DNA from 2 places in the Streptomyces sp. NPDC002619 genome. Region 2 is predicted to be linked to the other one. Evidence: riboswitches for the same ligand, from Rfam matches in the RefSeq annotation. Region 2 holds a riboswitch; the other holds the start of a gene.
The links. Region 2 has a riboswitch for cobalamin ahead of ACFYXB_RS29355 (cobalamin biosynthesis protein). Riboswitches for the same ligand answer to the same signal wherever they lie in the genome.

Region 1: linked by a shared signal. The riboswitch ahead of ACFYXB_RS34000 (CbtB-domain containing protein) and the one ahead of ACFYXB_RS29355 (cobalamin biosynthesis protein) in region 2 are both predicted to bind cobalamin.

The regions. Positions count from the first base shown of each region.
Region 1 is NZ_JBIAQV010000032.1:40,372-47,777, reverse strand. Features, by position in the region: gene ACFYXB_RS34025 (hypothetical protein) at 1-50, shown strand, start outside; gene ACFYXB_RS34020 (fructosamine kinase family protein) at 68-934, opposite strand; gene ACFYXB_RS34015 (rubredoxin) at 986-1,171, opposite strand; gene ACFYXB_RS34010 (hypothetical protein) at 1,161-1,484, shown strand; gene ACFYXB_RS34005 (alpha/beta fold hydrolase) at 1,672-2,658, shown strand; cobalamin riboswitch at 2,674-2,835, shown strand; gene ACFYXB_RS34000 (CbtB-domain containing protein) at 2,872-3,093, shown strand; gene ACFYXB_RS33995 (CbtA family protein) at 3,115-3,873, shown strand; gene ACFYXB_RS33990 (histidine phosphatase family protein) at 3,925-4,503, opposite strand; gene ACFYXB_RS33985 (cytochrome P450) at 4,723-6,090, shown strand; partial or broken gene ACFYXB_RS33980 (TetR/AcrR family transcriptional regulator) at 6,101-6,298, shown strand; gene ACFYXB_RS33975 (PP2C family protein-serine/threonine phosphatase) at 6,320-7,406, opposite strand, start outside.
Region 2 is NZ_JBIAQV010000023.1:61,705-69,110, forward strand. Features, by position in the region: gene cobN (cobaltochelatase subunit CobN) at 1-2,285, opposite strand, end outside; gene ACFYXB_RS29350 (cobyric acid synthase) at 2,282-3,790, opposite strand; gene ACFYXB_RS29355 (cobalamin biosynthesis protein) at 3,787-4,728, opposite strand; cobalamin riboswitch at 4,828-4,970, opposite strand; gene ACFYXB_RS29360 (hypothetical protein) at 5,142-5,369, opposite strand; gene ACFYXB_RS29365 (anion permease) at 5,404-6,654, opposite strand; gene ACFYXB_RS29370 (class II aldolase/adducin family protein) at 6,898-7,406, shown strand, end outside.

The DNA.
Region 1 (7,406 bases), on a different contig from region 2:
ACCAGCGGCTGACGACCCGCCTCGAAGAGATCCGCCAGGGCGTCCGGTAGAGAGACGGTATCCGCGCTCAGGACCGCAGGGCCGACCCGGCCGCGTCCAGGGCCTGTTCCGCGTAACCTCGGCCGAACAGCACCGCGTGCACCAGAAGCGGGAACAGCTGGTGGACGCCGACGCGGTCCGCCCAGCCGTCGGCCAGGGGCGCCCTCTCCTGGTAGCCGGCCAGCACCGCGCCCAGGTGGGGACAGCCGAAGAGCCGCAGCATCGCCAGGTCCGTCTCGCGGTGTCCGCCGTGCGCGGCCGGGTCGATGAGCCGGACGTGGCCGTCGCCGCCCCACAGGACGTTGCCGTTCCACAGGTCGCCGTGCAGCCGCGCGGGCGGCTCGGCGGGGCCCGCCAGCTCGGGCAACCGCTCGCAGACCCGCTCGACGACGCTCGCTTCGGCGGGCTGGACGATGCCGTCGTCGACCGCCCGCCGCAGATACGGGAGCACGCGGTGCTCGGCGTACCAGCCCGGCCAGTCCGTGCCGGGCGCGTTGCGCATCGGGGCGAGACCGATGTACGCGTCGTCGGGACCGCCGGGCGGGGCGACCCCGAACGCGGGTGCGCCGGTGGCGTGGAGGGCGGCCAGCGACCTGCCGAAGTCGAACGCCGCCTCCGGGCTCGGCCGGCCCGTCGGGACGCGGTCGATCACCAGCCACCGCTCGTCATGACCGTGCACCGCCGGTACGCGGACCGTTCCTGCGGCGGCCAGCCAGCGCAGCCCGGCCACCTCGGACGCTACGGCCCGTGGCGCGTCGGCGCGCTTCACGACCACCAACTGCCCGCCGCGGAGGGTGACTTCGGCGAGTGACCCGGACAGCGGACGTACGTCCGTCACCGGTCGCCCCGTGAGCCGGGACGCCGCCGCCCCTGGATCCTCGCCGCACCTCCACACGGGCCCAGGGTAGGGCCGGCGGATCAGGTACCGCAGATCCTGTGGCCCGACTCAGGCGTGCGTGACCTCGACCATCTCGAAGTCGGCCTTGGCCGCGCCGCAGTCCGGGCACGACCAGTCGTCGGGGAGGTCCTCCCAGGCCGTACCGGGCGGGATGTCCTCGTCGGGCCAGCCCTCGGCCTCGTCGTAGACGAAGCCGCACACCTGGCACACCCAGGCCCTCGCGGTGGTGGGCAACCAGCGCGAACTCGACGCGCATCGATACGACTTGGAGTCCGGGGGGAGGGCCGGCGTCGGCTACCCCCTCCAGCAGGCCGCCGACAACCCGCTCATCAAGGCGATCCTGCTGGCGGCACGTGGCAGCGACGACGATCTGCTCGCCTACCTCACCACGCGTCCGGAGCCCGTCTTCGACATCGCGATGGCGATGCTCGACACGTACGCCATCGACGCAGGGCCCCACGTCGACGACGAGTCGCGCAGCCTGGCCGTGGAGACGATCGAGCGTCTGACGGCCAGTCATATCGTACAACCCGCCTTCTCTTCGTAGGAGTCGGCCTGCCGTATCGCGCGCAGCACGGCCCGTATCGCGCACCCGTCGGTACGGGACTGAGACCGCCACCGGCCCGGACGCACGCCGGGCCGGTTCGTTTGCCGGACCGGCAACATCTCTCGGCCTGCCGCGTGCCGGCGACGCATGATCGACCCAGTTGTCCACGCAAGCCCTGGGAGGATCCATGCCGCACTCGTCGGCCCCCGACGTCACTCATCGGCTCGTGCCCTCGCCGGCCGGCCGGATCCACCTGGTGGAACAGGGCAACGGCCCCCTGGTGCTCCTCGTACACGGGTTCCCCGAGTCCTGGTACTCGTGGCGCCGCCAGCTCCCGGCGCTGGCAGCCGCCGGCTACCGCGCCGTCGCCGTCGACGTGCGCGGATACGGCCGCTCCTCCAAGCCCGCGGAACTGAGCGCGTACCGGCTGCTCGAGCTCGTGGACGACAACGCCGCCGTGGTGGAGGCGCTGGGTGAGCGGTCCGCGGTGATCGTCGGCCACGACTGGGGCGCGAGCATCGCCGCCACCTCCGCCCTGCTCCGACCCGACGTCTTCCGTGCCGTCGGACTGCTGAGCGTCCCGTATACCCCGCCGGGGGGTCCGAAACCGAGTGACGTGTTCGCGCGGATGGGAGGTGAAGAGGAGTTCTACGTCTCCTACTTCCAGGAACCCGGCCGCGCCGAGGCGGAGATCGAGCCCGACGTCCGTGGCTGGCTCGCGGGTTTCTACGCCGCGCTGTCCGCCGACACCATGCCCGCACCCGGCGCACCGGACCCGCACTTCGTCCGTCCCGGCGCAGCCCTGCGTGACCGCTTCCCGGCCGGACCGCTGCCGACCTGGCTCGGTGAGCGTGAACTCGACTTCTACGCGGGTGAGTTCGAGCGCACCGGCCTGACCGGAGCACTCAACCGCTATCGCAACATGGACCGCGACTGGGCCGACCTCGCCGACCATCACGGCGACCCCGTCACCCAGCCGTCGCTGTTCGTCGGCGGCGGCCTGGACGCCTCCACCATCTGGCTCGCCGACGCGATGGAGGCGTACCCCACCACTCTGCCGGGTCTCAGCGCCTCGCACATCCTCGAGGGCTGCGGCCACTGGATCCAGCAGGAACGTCCCGAGGAGATCAACGCACTGCTGACCGACTGGCTTTCGACGGTCGCGCCGCGCTGAGACCGAGGTCACGTGGAACTGGGCGCACTTGGCGGTGGTCCCGCCGCACGGTACGGTCTCAGGGACATCGACGAAGGCCAGGCGGAAGCCGGTGAGAATCCGGCACGGTCGCGCCACTGTGAACGGGACACCCTCGGGAGCCCGCGAGTCAGACCCGCCGCCCTCGTCCAGTGCACCACCGAGATGGGACGCGAACTCCCGAGGAGGTCTGCCATGGCGCAGCACGTCGCTCAGCCGACAACCGACGCCCCCGCACTCCCCGCCACACTGCCGATCCGCGCGATCGCGCCGTGGGCGGTCTTCTTCGGCATCCTGATGCTGGTCCTGCTGTACTTCGTCGGCGCCGAGCAGGGCGCCACCTCACTCGTCTCCGGCGAGAACGTCCACGAGTGGGTGCACGACGCCCGCCATCTGCTCGGCTTCCCCTGCCACTGACGCGAGGGACGCCGCACACCCATGAACTCCGCAACCGTCAGAAACCTTCTGGTGCGGGGCATGCTGGCCGGCCTCGGGGCCGGCCTGCTCGCCCTGCTCGTCGCCTACGTCCTCGGTGAGCCGAGCGTCGACGACGCCATCGGTTTCGAAGAGTCCCACGCCCCGGCGCACGCACACGAGGTCGAGGCCGTCTCCCGTTCCCTGCAGTCCACCGCAGGCCTGGCCACCGGTGTGCTGATCTACGGGGTCGCCTTCGGCGGCATCGCCGCCCTCGCCTTCTGCTTCGCGCTCGGCCGCGTCGGCCGCTTCACCCCGCGCGCCACCGCCCTGCTGCTGTCCGGCACGGCACTGCTCGCGGTCTACGTCGTCCCGTTCCTGAAGTACCCGGCCAACCCGCCCTCTGTCGGTGACCCCGACACCATCGACCGGCGCACGACCCTGTACTTCCTGATGATGCTGCTCAGCGTCCTGCTGGCCGTGGCCGCCGTGATCGTCGGCAAGCGACTCGCCGGCCGCCTCGGCACCTGGTACGCCACCGTCGCCGCGGTCGCCTTCTTCGTCCTCGTGATCGGGCTGGCGTTTGCCTTCCTGCCCGCCGTCAATGAGGTCCCGACGGACTTCCCGGCAACCCTGCTGTGGCGGTTCCGCATGTCGGCCCTCGCCATCCAGCTCACCCTGTGGACCGGCTTCGGCCTGCTCTTCGGCGAGCTGGCCCAGCGCCTGCTGTCCCCCCGCCCCGCGAGGCCACCGGCGGCAGCGGCGACACCCGTGCCGCACTGACGGGGAGAGGGTCACCGGAACCACTCGGTGGCCCTCCGCCGTTCACGGCACTCAGATTTCCTCGGCGTCGAGCGACTGCCCGAGCCGCAGGTTCCAGCGACCCGCGCGTCCGGTCAGCGCGGTCGCCGTCAACGGCGGTACGTCGAGCCGCCAGAACGTCTCCGGCGCCGTACCCAGGGCCACGACCACGACGGCCCGGACGAACTCCGGCTCCACCACGGCAAGGATCCCGCCCTCGGAATCCTGGACCGACTCCAGCCAGCGCGCCGTGCGGGCGCACAGGGCACGTACCGACTCACCTCCGTGCGGCGCGGCCCCCGGATCGGCCAACCACTCGGCGACCGCGTCCGGTTCGGCCGCGGCGGCCTCGTCGAGCGTACGGCCCCGCCAGCGGCCCACGTCCAGTGCGGCCAGCTCGGCCGCCTCCGTGGCGTCGAGTCCGAGCGCCGACGCAGTACCCCGGCAGCGCACGGTGGGGGAGACCAGCACCCGCCGGGCCGCGCGCAGGGTCCCTCGGGCCGCCCGGGCCCGTGCCGCGCCGCTTTCGTCGAGCGGGCCGCCGTCGTCGAAGCGGGCCTGGCGCAGGGACACGCTCATCGCGGGCGATACCAAGGTGACGCGACTGGTCACGTGCGGGTTCCTCCGGTCGGACGGGGAAGGCGGGAACGGCTCCGCACGTACCGTACGGGCAGCGGCGGCCGGATGCCTCCCGCCGGGCCCCGCAGGGGAGTTCGCGGCGGAGTTCGTGGTGGAGGACACAAGTGGGCCCGGATTGTGCGTGACGAGAAGGAGGGAAGTGATACGGGTGCCGTGATCACCCGTGAAGGGAGTACGACAACCGTGACGCTCATGGCGCCTCCCCCCATACCCAGGGCGGCGGGTTCGCTGCCGCTGCTGGGTCACGCCATACAGCTCTGGCGCGACAACCTCGCTTTCATCGCTTCCCTACGTGAGAACTACGGCCCGCTGGTGGAGATCACCCTCCAGCCGGGCACGCGCACGATCGTGGTGCAGGACCCCGTACTCATCCGCACCATGCTCACCGACCTGGGCCCCAGCCTCGACAAGGGCCGGTTCTTCGAGAAGATGGGCCAGTTGCTGGGCGAGTCCGTGGTCACCGTCGCCGGACAGGAACACGTCCGCAAACGGCGGCAGTTGCAGCCGGCGTTCGGCCGCCCCAAGATATCCGGCTACGTCGACATCATGCGCGGAGAAGTCGCCGCCACCGTCCAAGAATGGACGCCCGGCCAGGCCCTGGACGTCCGCGAGGCCATGGTCGAGCTCTCGCTGGACATGCTCGCCAAGACCGTGTTCTCCGGAAGCCTGGACTCCGCCACCTTCCGCCAGTTGCGCGAGGACCTGTCGGTGGTCATGAACGGCGTCGGTGTACGCATCATGCTCCCCGACTGGGTGGAACGCCTGCCGCTCGACTTCAACCGGCGCTTCCTCAAGGCGCGTGACGACGTGCGGGCCACCATCGGGAGTGCCATCGCCGCGCTGCAGGCCTCCGAGCACGACACCGGGGACATGCTGTCCATGCTCCTGAGTGCCGAGGACGAGACGACCGGCCTAACGCTGACGGAGGATCAGATCTGTTCGGAGATCCTCACCCTGGCGGTGGCCGGCACCGAGACCACGGCGTCCGTCCTGTCCTGGGTCCTCTACGAACTCGCCCGCCACCCCGGCATCGAGGCCCGCGTCCTCGCCGAACTCGACGAGGTGCTCGGCGACCGCCCCATCGCCTTCGAGGACGTGCCCCAACTGCCCTACCTGGACCGGGTCATCACGGAGGCACTCCGGCTGCACCACACCGGATGGCTCGTCACCCGCCGCACGATCACCGAGACCAGGCTTGGCCACTGGACCCTGCCGCCGGGCACCGAACTGGCTTACTGCCAGCACGCCCTGCACCGCGATCCCGCCTTCTACCCCGACCCCCTGACCTTCGACCCGGACCGCTGGCTGGACGACAACCAGACGCTCCCGCCGGGCGCGTTCGTGCCCTTCGGCGCGGGCAAGCACAAGTGCATCGGCGACCGCTTCGCGACGACGGAGCTGATCACGGCCCTGGCCACCCTGCTGCGACGCTGGAAGCTGGAGCTCGCCCCGGGAGAGACGGTGCGGCCGGTGGCCCGCGCCACGGTACGGCCCCGGAGGCTAGTGATGACCGTGACGCCGCGTCAGAGAACGGAGGCTCCCCGGGCAACGGCGGCCTAGACAGCGCGCCGTGAAGCGCGGCCCGGGCCAGGCCATCGCGCCGGCCCGGGCCGCGCGGTGCGGCTCCCAGCCTCGCCCGTGGGAGGACCTGCTGGCTGCTTCGCTCCGCGAGCACGGCGTCGGCCCGCAGGAAGCGGGGTGGATGGCGACGCTCGTGGTCGCGGCCGTCGAGGGGACCGTGGCCCTGTGCCGCGCGAAGCGCAGCATCCAGCTTCTCGACGCGAACCCCTCAGGGGCTGTGGCGGAAGCCGTCGGCCCGGATGGACCGGCCGTGGTGACGGCCGTGCGCGTTCGTCGGTGTGCGGTGGAGGGCGATCAGCGCGGCGTCGTCGTCGAGGCGGCCGCCGGAGTGGGCGAGCAGGTCGCGCCGGATGTGGTGCATCAGCGCCTCGGGGCTCGCGTCGGTCCACTGGGTGACCCTCCGGGCGAGTGGATAGAAGCGGCCGCTCGCGTCGCGGGACTCGATGACGCCGTCGGTGTACAGCAGCAGGGTGTCCCCGGGCTCGAAGGAGAAGACGTCCAGCGTGTAGTCCGCGGGCGACGTGCCGCTATCCTGGACTCCCAACGGGGGTGACGGATGCAGGCTCGGGACGCTCACCGCGTGATCGGGGCTGAGCAGCAGCGGGGGAGGGTGGCCGCAACTGGTCATCCGGGTGATCGGGTCGTCGTCGGGGATCTCGATCAGCAGGGCCGTGGCGAAGCGTTCGCCGGCCTCCTCGGGCGGCTCGAAGTCGGCGGTGTAACGGCAGATGCTCTGCTCCAGGGTGGCGGCCAGATCCGGCAGCGCCGTATGCCGGTGTGCGGCCTCGCGGAAGGCGCCGAGCAACAGGGCGGCCTCGCCGATCGCGGGCAGCCCCTTGCCGCGGACGTCGCCGATCATGACGCGTATCACGCCGTCGGCCCGAGTGGCCGCGTACAGGTCACCGCCGATCTGGGCCTCGTCCTCCGCGGCCAGGTACAGGGAGGCGATCCGCAGCGGGCCGATCTGTTCCGGCAGTGGCCACATCAGCACGTGCTGGGCGGCCTCCGCGACCGAGCGGACCTGAGCCAGCTGCGCCTGGTGCCGGTCGCGGATCGCGCAGTAGACCACGATCAGCGCCGAGAGCACCGTGAGGGTGACGATCTGCACGATGTGGTTCGGGGTGGTCAGCCCGCCGTGGAAGACGGCGATGATCGTCTGGGCGGCCACGGCGAGCACCCCGACCAGCCCCGCTGTCCAGGGCCCGGCGAACGACGCGGTGAGGGCCGGGGCGATGACCAGGGAGGGGCCGAGGTGGATGTCCTCGGGGGTGCGGAGGTCCGTCACGGTGATGAGC
Region 2 (7,406 bases):
ACGTCACCGACGAGGGCCGGGACGGTGGTGACGTCCCAGCCGCGCCCCTCCATCCCCTCCGCGAACCGCCGGCACAGCTGCTCCAGCAGGTCGATCGCGTCGGCGGCCGTACGGGACGGGCCCTCGACCAGATCCGTCAGCTCGACCGGCACCTTCACGGGCGCGCCCGGCTCGGCCAGCAACTCCTTCTCGACCAGCCCGAAATAAGCCGCCAGAGAGGCCCTGAGCCCCGGCAGCGCGTTCGCCTGCCCGCCCCACACCTGCGAGGAGCGCAGCACGGCCAGGACCAGATTGACCCGCGGCTCGCCGACCGGCCCGCCGCCCAGGATGTGCAGACCGTCCCTGATCTGCACGTCCTTGATCTCGCAGAGATAGCCGTCGATGTGCATGACGAACTCGTCGAAGTCGCCGTCCTCCGGCTGCTCGGCCACCTGCAGGTCGTGGTGCAGCTCGGCCGCCTTCACCAGCGTCCAGATCTGCGCGCGGACGGCCGGTGCCTTCGCCGGGTCCAGGTCGGACACGAGCGCGTACTCGTCGAGCAGTTGCTCCAGCTTGGCCAGGTCGCCGTAGGTGTCGGCACGGGCCATCGGCGGCACCAGATGGTCGACGACCGTGGCGTGCCCGCGGCGCTTGGCTTGGGTGCCCTCGCCCGGGTCGTTGACGATGAACGGGTAGATCAGGGGGAGATCGCCGAGCACGGCGTCCGGCGCGCACCCGCGGCCGAGCCCGAGGCCCTTGCCCGGCAGCCACTCCATCGTGCCGTGCTTGCCCATGTGGACGACCGCGTCGGCGCCGAAACTGTTCTCCAGCCAGCGGTACGCCGCCAGGTAGTGGTGCGACGGCGGCATGTCGGGGTCGTGGTAGATCGCGATCGGGTTCTCGCCGAAGCCGCGCGGCGGCTGGATCATCACCACCACGTTCCCGAACCGGAGAGACGCGAGCACGATGTCGTCACCGTCCACGTACAGTCCGCCCGGCGGCTCGCCCCACGCCTCCAGCATCGCGGCCCGCAGCTCCGGGTCGAGCTTGTCGAACCACGCCCGGTAATCGGCCAGCGGCACGCGCGCGGGCGCGGCGGCCAGCTGCTCCTCCGTGAGCCACTCGACATCATGGCCACCGGCTGCGATGAGCCGGTGGATCAACTCGTCACCGCCCGCGGGGTATTCGGTCAGCGAGTAGTCGGCGTTCCGCAGCGCGTCCAGCACCCGTACGGCGGAAGCGGGGGTGTCGAGGCCCACCGCGTTGCCGACCCGCGAGTGCTTGGTCGGGTAGGCGGTGAAGACGAGCGCGACCTTTTTGTCGGCGTTCGCCTTGTGCCTCAACTCCGCGTGTCGTACAGCGATCCCGGCCACGCGTCCGGCCCGCTCGGGGTCGGCGACGTACACCGGTACGTCGTCCGGGCCCTGCTCCTTGAAGGAGAACGGCACGGTGATGAGACGCCCGTCGAACTCCGGGATCGCGACCTGCATCGCCGCATCCATGGGGGAGAGGGCGGCGTCGGAGGCGTCCCAGGCGGCTCGCGAGGAGGTGAGGCAAAGGCCCTGCAGCACAGGGACGTTGAGATCGGCGAGCGCCCCGATGTCCCAGGCCTCCTCGTCACCCCCGGCCGAGGCCTGCGAGGCATGCGTGCCGCCCGCCGCGAGCACCGTGGCCACGAGGGCGTCGGCGCCGGCCAGGGTCTCGTACAGCCCGGTGTCGGCACCGCGTAGCGAACCGCAGTACACGGGAAGGGCGTTGGCGCCGCGTGCCTCGATCGCGTCGCACAATGTGTCGACGAAGGCGGTGTTGCCGCTGAGTTCATGGGCGCGGTAGAAGAGCACGCCGACGGTCGGACGGTTGCTCAGGAACACCCGCTCGCCGTGGACGCCGTACTCGGGCATCCGCAACGGCTCGTCGAACCCCTCACCGGTCAGCAGCACCGTGTCGGACAGGAACCGGGCGAGTTCGGTGAGGTTGGCGGGCCCGCCCTCCACCAGATAGCGCAGCGCCTCCGCCACGACACCGGCCGGCACGGACGACTCGGCCATCAACTCGGCGTCGGGCACGGACTCCCCGCCCAGCAGGACGGTGGGTATCCCGGCGGCCTTGAGGGCGGCGAGCCCGTCCTCCCAGGCACGCTTGCCGCCGAGCAGTCGTACGACCGCGAGGTCGGCGCCCTCGACGAGGGACGGCAACTCCTCCACGACGTCGATCCGGGTCGGGTTGCCGATCAGATAGGGCGCGCCGGAGGCGCGGGCCGCCAGCAGATCGGTGTCGGCGGTCGACAACAACAACACTGTGCTCATGCGGGCGCTCCCGGTGGGATGAAGGGCAGTCCTTGCGGCGCGCCCGACTCGATGAGCCGCCGGAGCGCGTCGGTGTCCGCGTGCTGTTCGATCAGGTCGCCGAGCCGGTCCAGCTGCTCCTCGCGCAGCGCGGCGAAGGAGGTGTCGGGGGCGGGCACGAAGCGGCGGCCCGCGGCGGCGGCCACCTCGCGCAGGAAGGCCCGCCGGAAACCGTCCGACTCCAGGGAGCCGTGCCAGTGCGTGCCCCAGGTCCGCCCGACCCGGCAGCCGTCCAAGAAGGCCTCGCCGCCGGTCACTTCGGCGACCCCGTGATGGATCTCGTACCCCTCGACGCGCTCACCGAGTGCCTCACCGACGGGCCGGGCCAAGGTCTTCTCCCGCGCGAACCGCACCCGCACGGGCAGGATGCCGAGCCCGGCCACGTCCCCCCGGCGGCTTTCGACGTCGTCCTCGATGTGCTCGCCGAGCATCTGGAAGCCACCGCAGATGCCGAGCACGGGTCGGCCGTCGGCGGCCCTGCGCCGCAACGCCTCCGCCAGCCCCCGCTCCCGCAGCCACTCGAGGGCCCGCACCGTCCCGCGCGTCCCCGGAACGACGACGAGATCCGCGTCGGCCAGCTCCTCCGGCCGGTCCACGAACCGTACGACGACGCCCGGTTCGGCGGCCAGGGCGTCCACGTCCGTGAAGTTCGACATGAGGGGAACCGCGCAGACGGCGACGCGCAGCACATCCTCGCCTACCGGCGCGGCGACGGCCGACTCCCGTACGGCACCCCGCAGGGAGATCCGCAGCCCGTCCTCCTCGTCGATCCCGAGCCCGTGCCGGAACGGCAGGACGCCGTACGTCCGCCGCCCGGTCAGTCCGTGCAGCATGTCGAGCCCCGGCTCGAGGAGGCTGATGTCCCCCCGGAACTTGTTGACGAGGAACCCGGCGACCAGCTCCTGGTCCTCCGGCGACAGCAGTGCGACCGTCCCGAAGAAGGAGGCGAAGACACCCCCGCGGTCGATGTCGCCGACGACGAGCACGGGCAGCCGCGCGTTCCGGGCGATCCCCATGTTCACGATGTCGGTCCGCCGCAGATTGATCTCGGCGGGCGAACCGGCCCCCTCACAGATCACCGCGTCATACGTGCCCCGCAACTCCTCCAGAGACTCCAACACAGTGCCGAGGAGCGCCTGTTGCCGCCCGCCGTGATACCCGCGAGCGCTCAGCTCGCCCACCGGCTTTCCGAGCAGCACGACTTGACTGCTCTGCTCGCCGCCCGGCTTGAGCAGCACGGGATTCATCAGCGCGGTCGGCTCGACGCGGCACGCCTGTGCCTGCATGGCCTGCGCCCGCCCGATCTCCGCACCCTCACGCGTCACGAACGAGTTGAGGGACATGTTCTGCGCCTTGAACGGCGCCACCTTGACCCCCTGCCGCACAAGCCACCGACAGATCCCGGCGGTCACGACACTCTTCCCGGCATCGGAGGTGGTACCGGCGACGAGGAGACCACCGTTCATGGCGTACGTCCCTTCATGACGAGACCCGCGGCGACACTGACGCCGAGCGCGAGCAGACCGACGCGCTTCGAGAGCCGAACCGCCCGCTCGATGTCCCCGACTTCCACAGAACGCCCCTCCTCGTTCAGTACCGGCCGATGTTCAACCCGCCCTGCGTACGACAGCGTTCCGCCCAGCCGCACCCCCAGCGCCCCCGCGAACGACGCTTCCACGGGCCCCGCGTTGGGACTCGGGTGCTTCGCGGCATCGGCACGCCAGACGCGTACGGCCCCCAGAGGGTCACCCCCGGCGACCGCGGCCAGGACGGCAGTCAGTCGCGCCCCGGGCCACCCCGCCACGTCGTCCAGCCGCGCCGAAGCCCACCCGTACCGCCGGTACTTGGGCGACTTGTGCCCGACCATCGCGTCCAGGGTGTTGACGGCACGAAATCCGAGCAGCCCGGGCACACCGCCCACGGCTCCCCACACCAGTGCCCCCACGACGGCGTCGGAGGTGTTCTCGGCGACGGACTCGACGACGGCCCGCGCGATCCCGTCGGCATCCAGGGCCTGGGGATCCCGCCCGCACAGATGCGGAAGTCGCGCCCGCGCCGCGGCCACGGCCCCCGCCTCCAGGGCCCGCCCGACGGTCCGCGCCTCCCGGGCCAGTGAAGTCCCGCCCACGACGGCCCAGGTGGCAACCGCGGTCAGTGCGACGGAAGCGGCGGGGGAGGTGCGTACGGCCTTCTCGGCCACCGCCCCGAGCGCGACGGCACCCCCGACGCACACGGCGGTGTGCAGCGCGCCCCGTCCCCGGTGGTCCCGCCACAGCACCTGCTCGACGGCGCCGGCGACCCGGCCGAACGCGGCCACGGGATGCCCGCGGCGCGGATCGCCCAGGAGCAGGTCGCCGAGGAGGCCGACGGTGGCGCCGTACGCGAAGACGCGATCGGCACGCATCGGCTCAGCCGGCCGAGGGGTCGGGAAGCGACCTGGTGCCGTACCTCAATCCGCAGCCGCGCATGGCGATATGTCCTCACTCAGGGTGTCCACGCCCTGGTTCGACGAGACCGGCGGTGAGAGTTCCTGGCTCCCGGGGAGTTCTTCCCCGGTGACAGTGGCGGGACCGCGCCGGATTCGCACCGGCTTCCTCTCTTGCCGCCGTACATGGCTCAGGAAGTCCACCACGCCCTCGGAAGGGCCGTCAACTTGCTGTTGACCTGCGTGGGGAGAGTGTGCCGAGGCTCATATCGGCGCCGGCGCACGCCGGGTGACGGCATGCGAAAGGCTCCTGCCCGAACAGGTCGGGAAGGAGCCGTGCACGCCCGGCGGACGCCGCCGGGACCGAGTTCAGGTCTCGGCCGTGACCGGCGTCAGGCCTTGGCCATGATCAAGTAGATGCCGTACGCCACTGCCCCCGCGCACGCAGCGAAGCAGACGTACGCACCGGTCACCGCGAGCGCCGCGGGGTTGCCCTGGGCTGCGGCCCGTTCGCGGCGCGACAGACCCGCCACGCCGAGGGTGAAGAGAGCCACGAGGCCCACGGTGGCCACGAGGCTGACGCCGAAGACGGAGCCGATGGCCGACCAGTCGATCTTCATGGTGATGCTTCCTTCGATTACCGGGTGGGCGGGCTCAGACGGCGGCGGCCGGCGGGGCGGCCGGGTCGGCGGTGGCCGGGGCCGGGGCGGGCGAGGGGATCGTGGCCGTCAGTTCCTCGGTCACCGTGCCCGCCGGGGGCGGCGTCACTGCGACGATGGCCGTGGTCACCACACCGGCCGGCTCCTCGGCGTCGTTGACGTTGCTGTGGTCGACCACCTCGCGGCGGGAGAGCTTCCAGATCGCGGCGCTCGCGGCGACCAGGAAGACGGCGACGACGGCGGTGGCCCAGTCGCCCAGGTCCGTCACGCTTTCCGCGAGCGCGCCGACCAGCGCGGCGGCCGGCAGAGTCAGCGCCCAGGCGACGATCATGCGGGTCGCGGTGGACCAGCGGACCGCGCCGCCCTTGCGGCCGAGGCCGGCGCCCATCACGGAGCCCGAGACGACGTGCGTGGTGGAGAGCGAGAAGCCGAGGTGGGAGGAGGCCAGGATGGCCGTGGCCGCGCTGGTCTGGGCGGCGAAGCCCTGCTGCGGCTGAAGGTCGGTCAGACCCTTGCCCATCGTGCGGATGATGCGCCAGCCACCGATGTAGGTGCCGAGCGCGATCGCGAGACCGGCGGAGAGGATCACCCAGGTGGGAGGGTTCGAGCCGGGGGCGACGGCACCGCCGGCGATCAGCGCGAGGGTGATGATGCCCATCGTCTTCTGTGCGTCGTTCGTGCCGTGCGCGAGGGAGACCAGGCCGGCGGAGGCGATCTGGCCGGCGCGGTAGCCCTTGCGGGTGGCCTCGCCGTCGGCGTTCTTGCTGATGGCGTACGAGAACCGGGTCGCGAACATCGCCGCCAGGCCCGCGACGAGCGGGGCCGCGAGCGCCGGCAGAAGGACCTTGGTGACGAGCGCGTCGCCGTGGACGGCGCCGAGGCCGGCGGAGGCGATGGTGGCGCCGACCAGACCGCCCATCAGGGCGTGCGAGGAGCTGGAGGGCAGGCCCACCAGCCAGGTCACCAGGTTCCAGAGGATCGCGCCGACCAGTGCGGCGAAGATGACCTCGGGACGGATGCCGGTCTCGTCGACGAGACCTTTGGAGATCGTGTTGGCGACCTCCACGGAGAGGAAAGCTCCCACGAGGTTGAGTGCGGCGGACATGGCCACCGCGACCTTGGGTCTGAGCGCACCGGTCGAGATGGTCGTGGCCATCGCGTTGGCGGTGTCGTGGAAACCGTTCGTGAAATCAAACGCGAGTGCGGTTACCACCACAATCGCGAGGATCAGCGAGAAGCTTTCCATTTACCCAGGCAATCTTTTGAGGTCATCGGCCGGTTGACCGTAGGAAACCTGGATGAACGGAAGATGAACTCAAGCAGGCTTGGCGGTGTCGCAAATCGGGGATTGCTGCCCGCTCGGGCGCGGCGACCCGGACGCCCGTTGGCCGGTGGCCCTGGTTGAACGTCTTCAGCCGGCCCGGCGACCCGCTGAAGAGATTCTGGTCACCCGGCAGGCTGCCGCGCGTCGGCTGGCAGGATCGCGGGCATGGCTGAACAGCGGCGGGACACGGGGGATGGCCGGGAGGGCGCACAGGGTGTGCCTGAGGTGCGGAGGAGGGATGCGCTCGACGCGGAGGTCCGGGCCTGGTTGTCGCTCGTCGAAACGGCCCGCCGGACGGTGCGGGACGGGCTGGTCGTCGGCACCTCCGGCAACGTGTCGGTGCGCGTCGGGGACATCGTGCTGGTCACGCCGTCGGGCGTGCCGTACGACCGCCTGACACCCGGGGACATCACCGGGGTGGACCTCGACGGCCGTCAGGTGCTCGGCACGCTGGTCCCGACCAGCGAGCTGCCCATGCATCTGGCGATCTACCGCACAACGGACGCCGGCGCGGTCGTCCACACCCACGCCGTGCACGCGACGGCCGTCTCGACGCTCGTCTCCGAACTCCCGACGATCCACTACATGTGCGCCGCCCTCGGGGGCCCGGTCCGGGTCGCCCCCTATGCGACGTACGGCACCGCCGAGTTGGCCGAGAACATGCTCCACGCCCT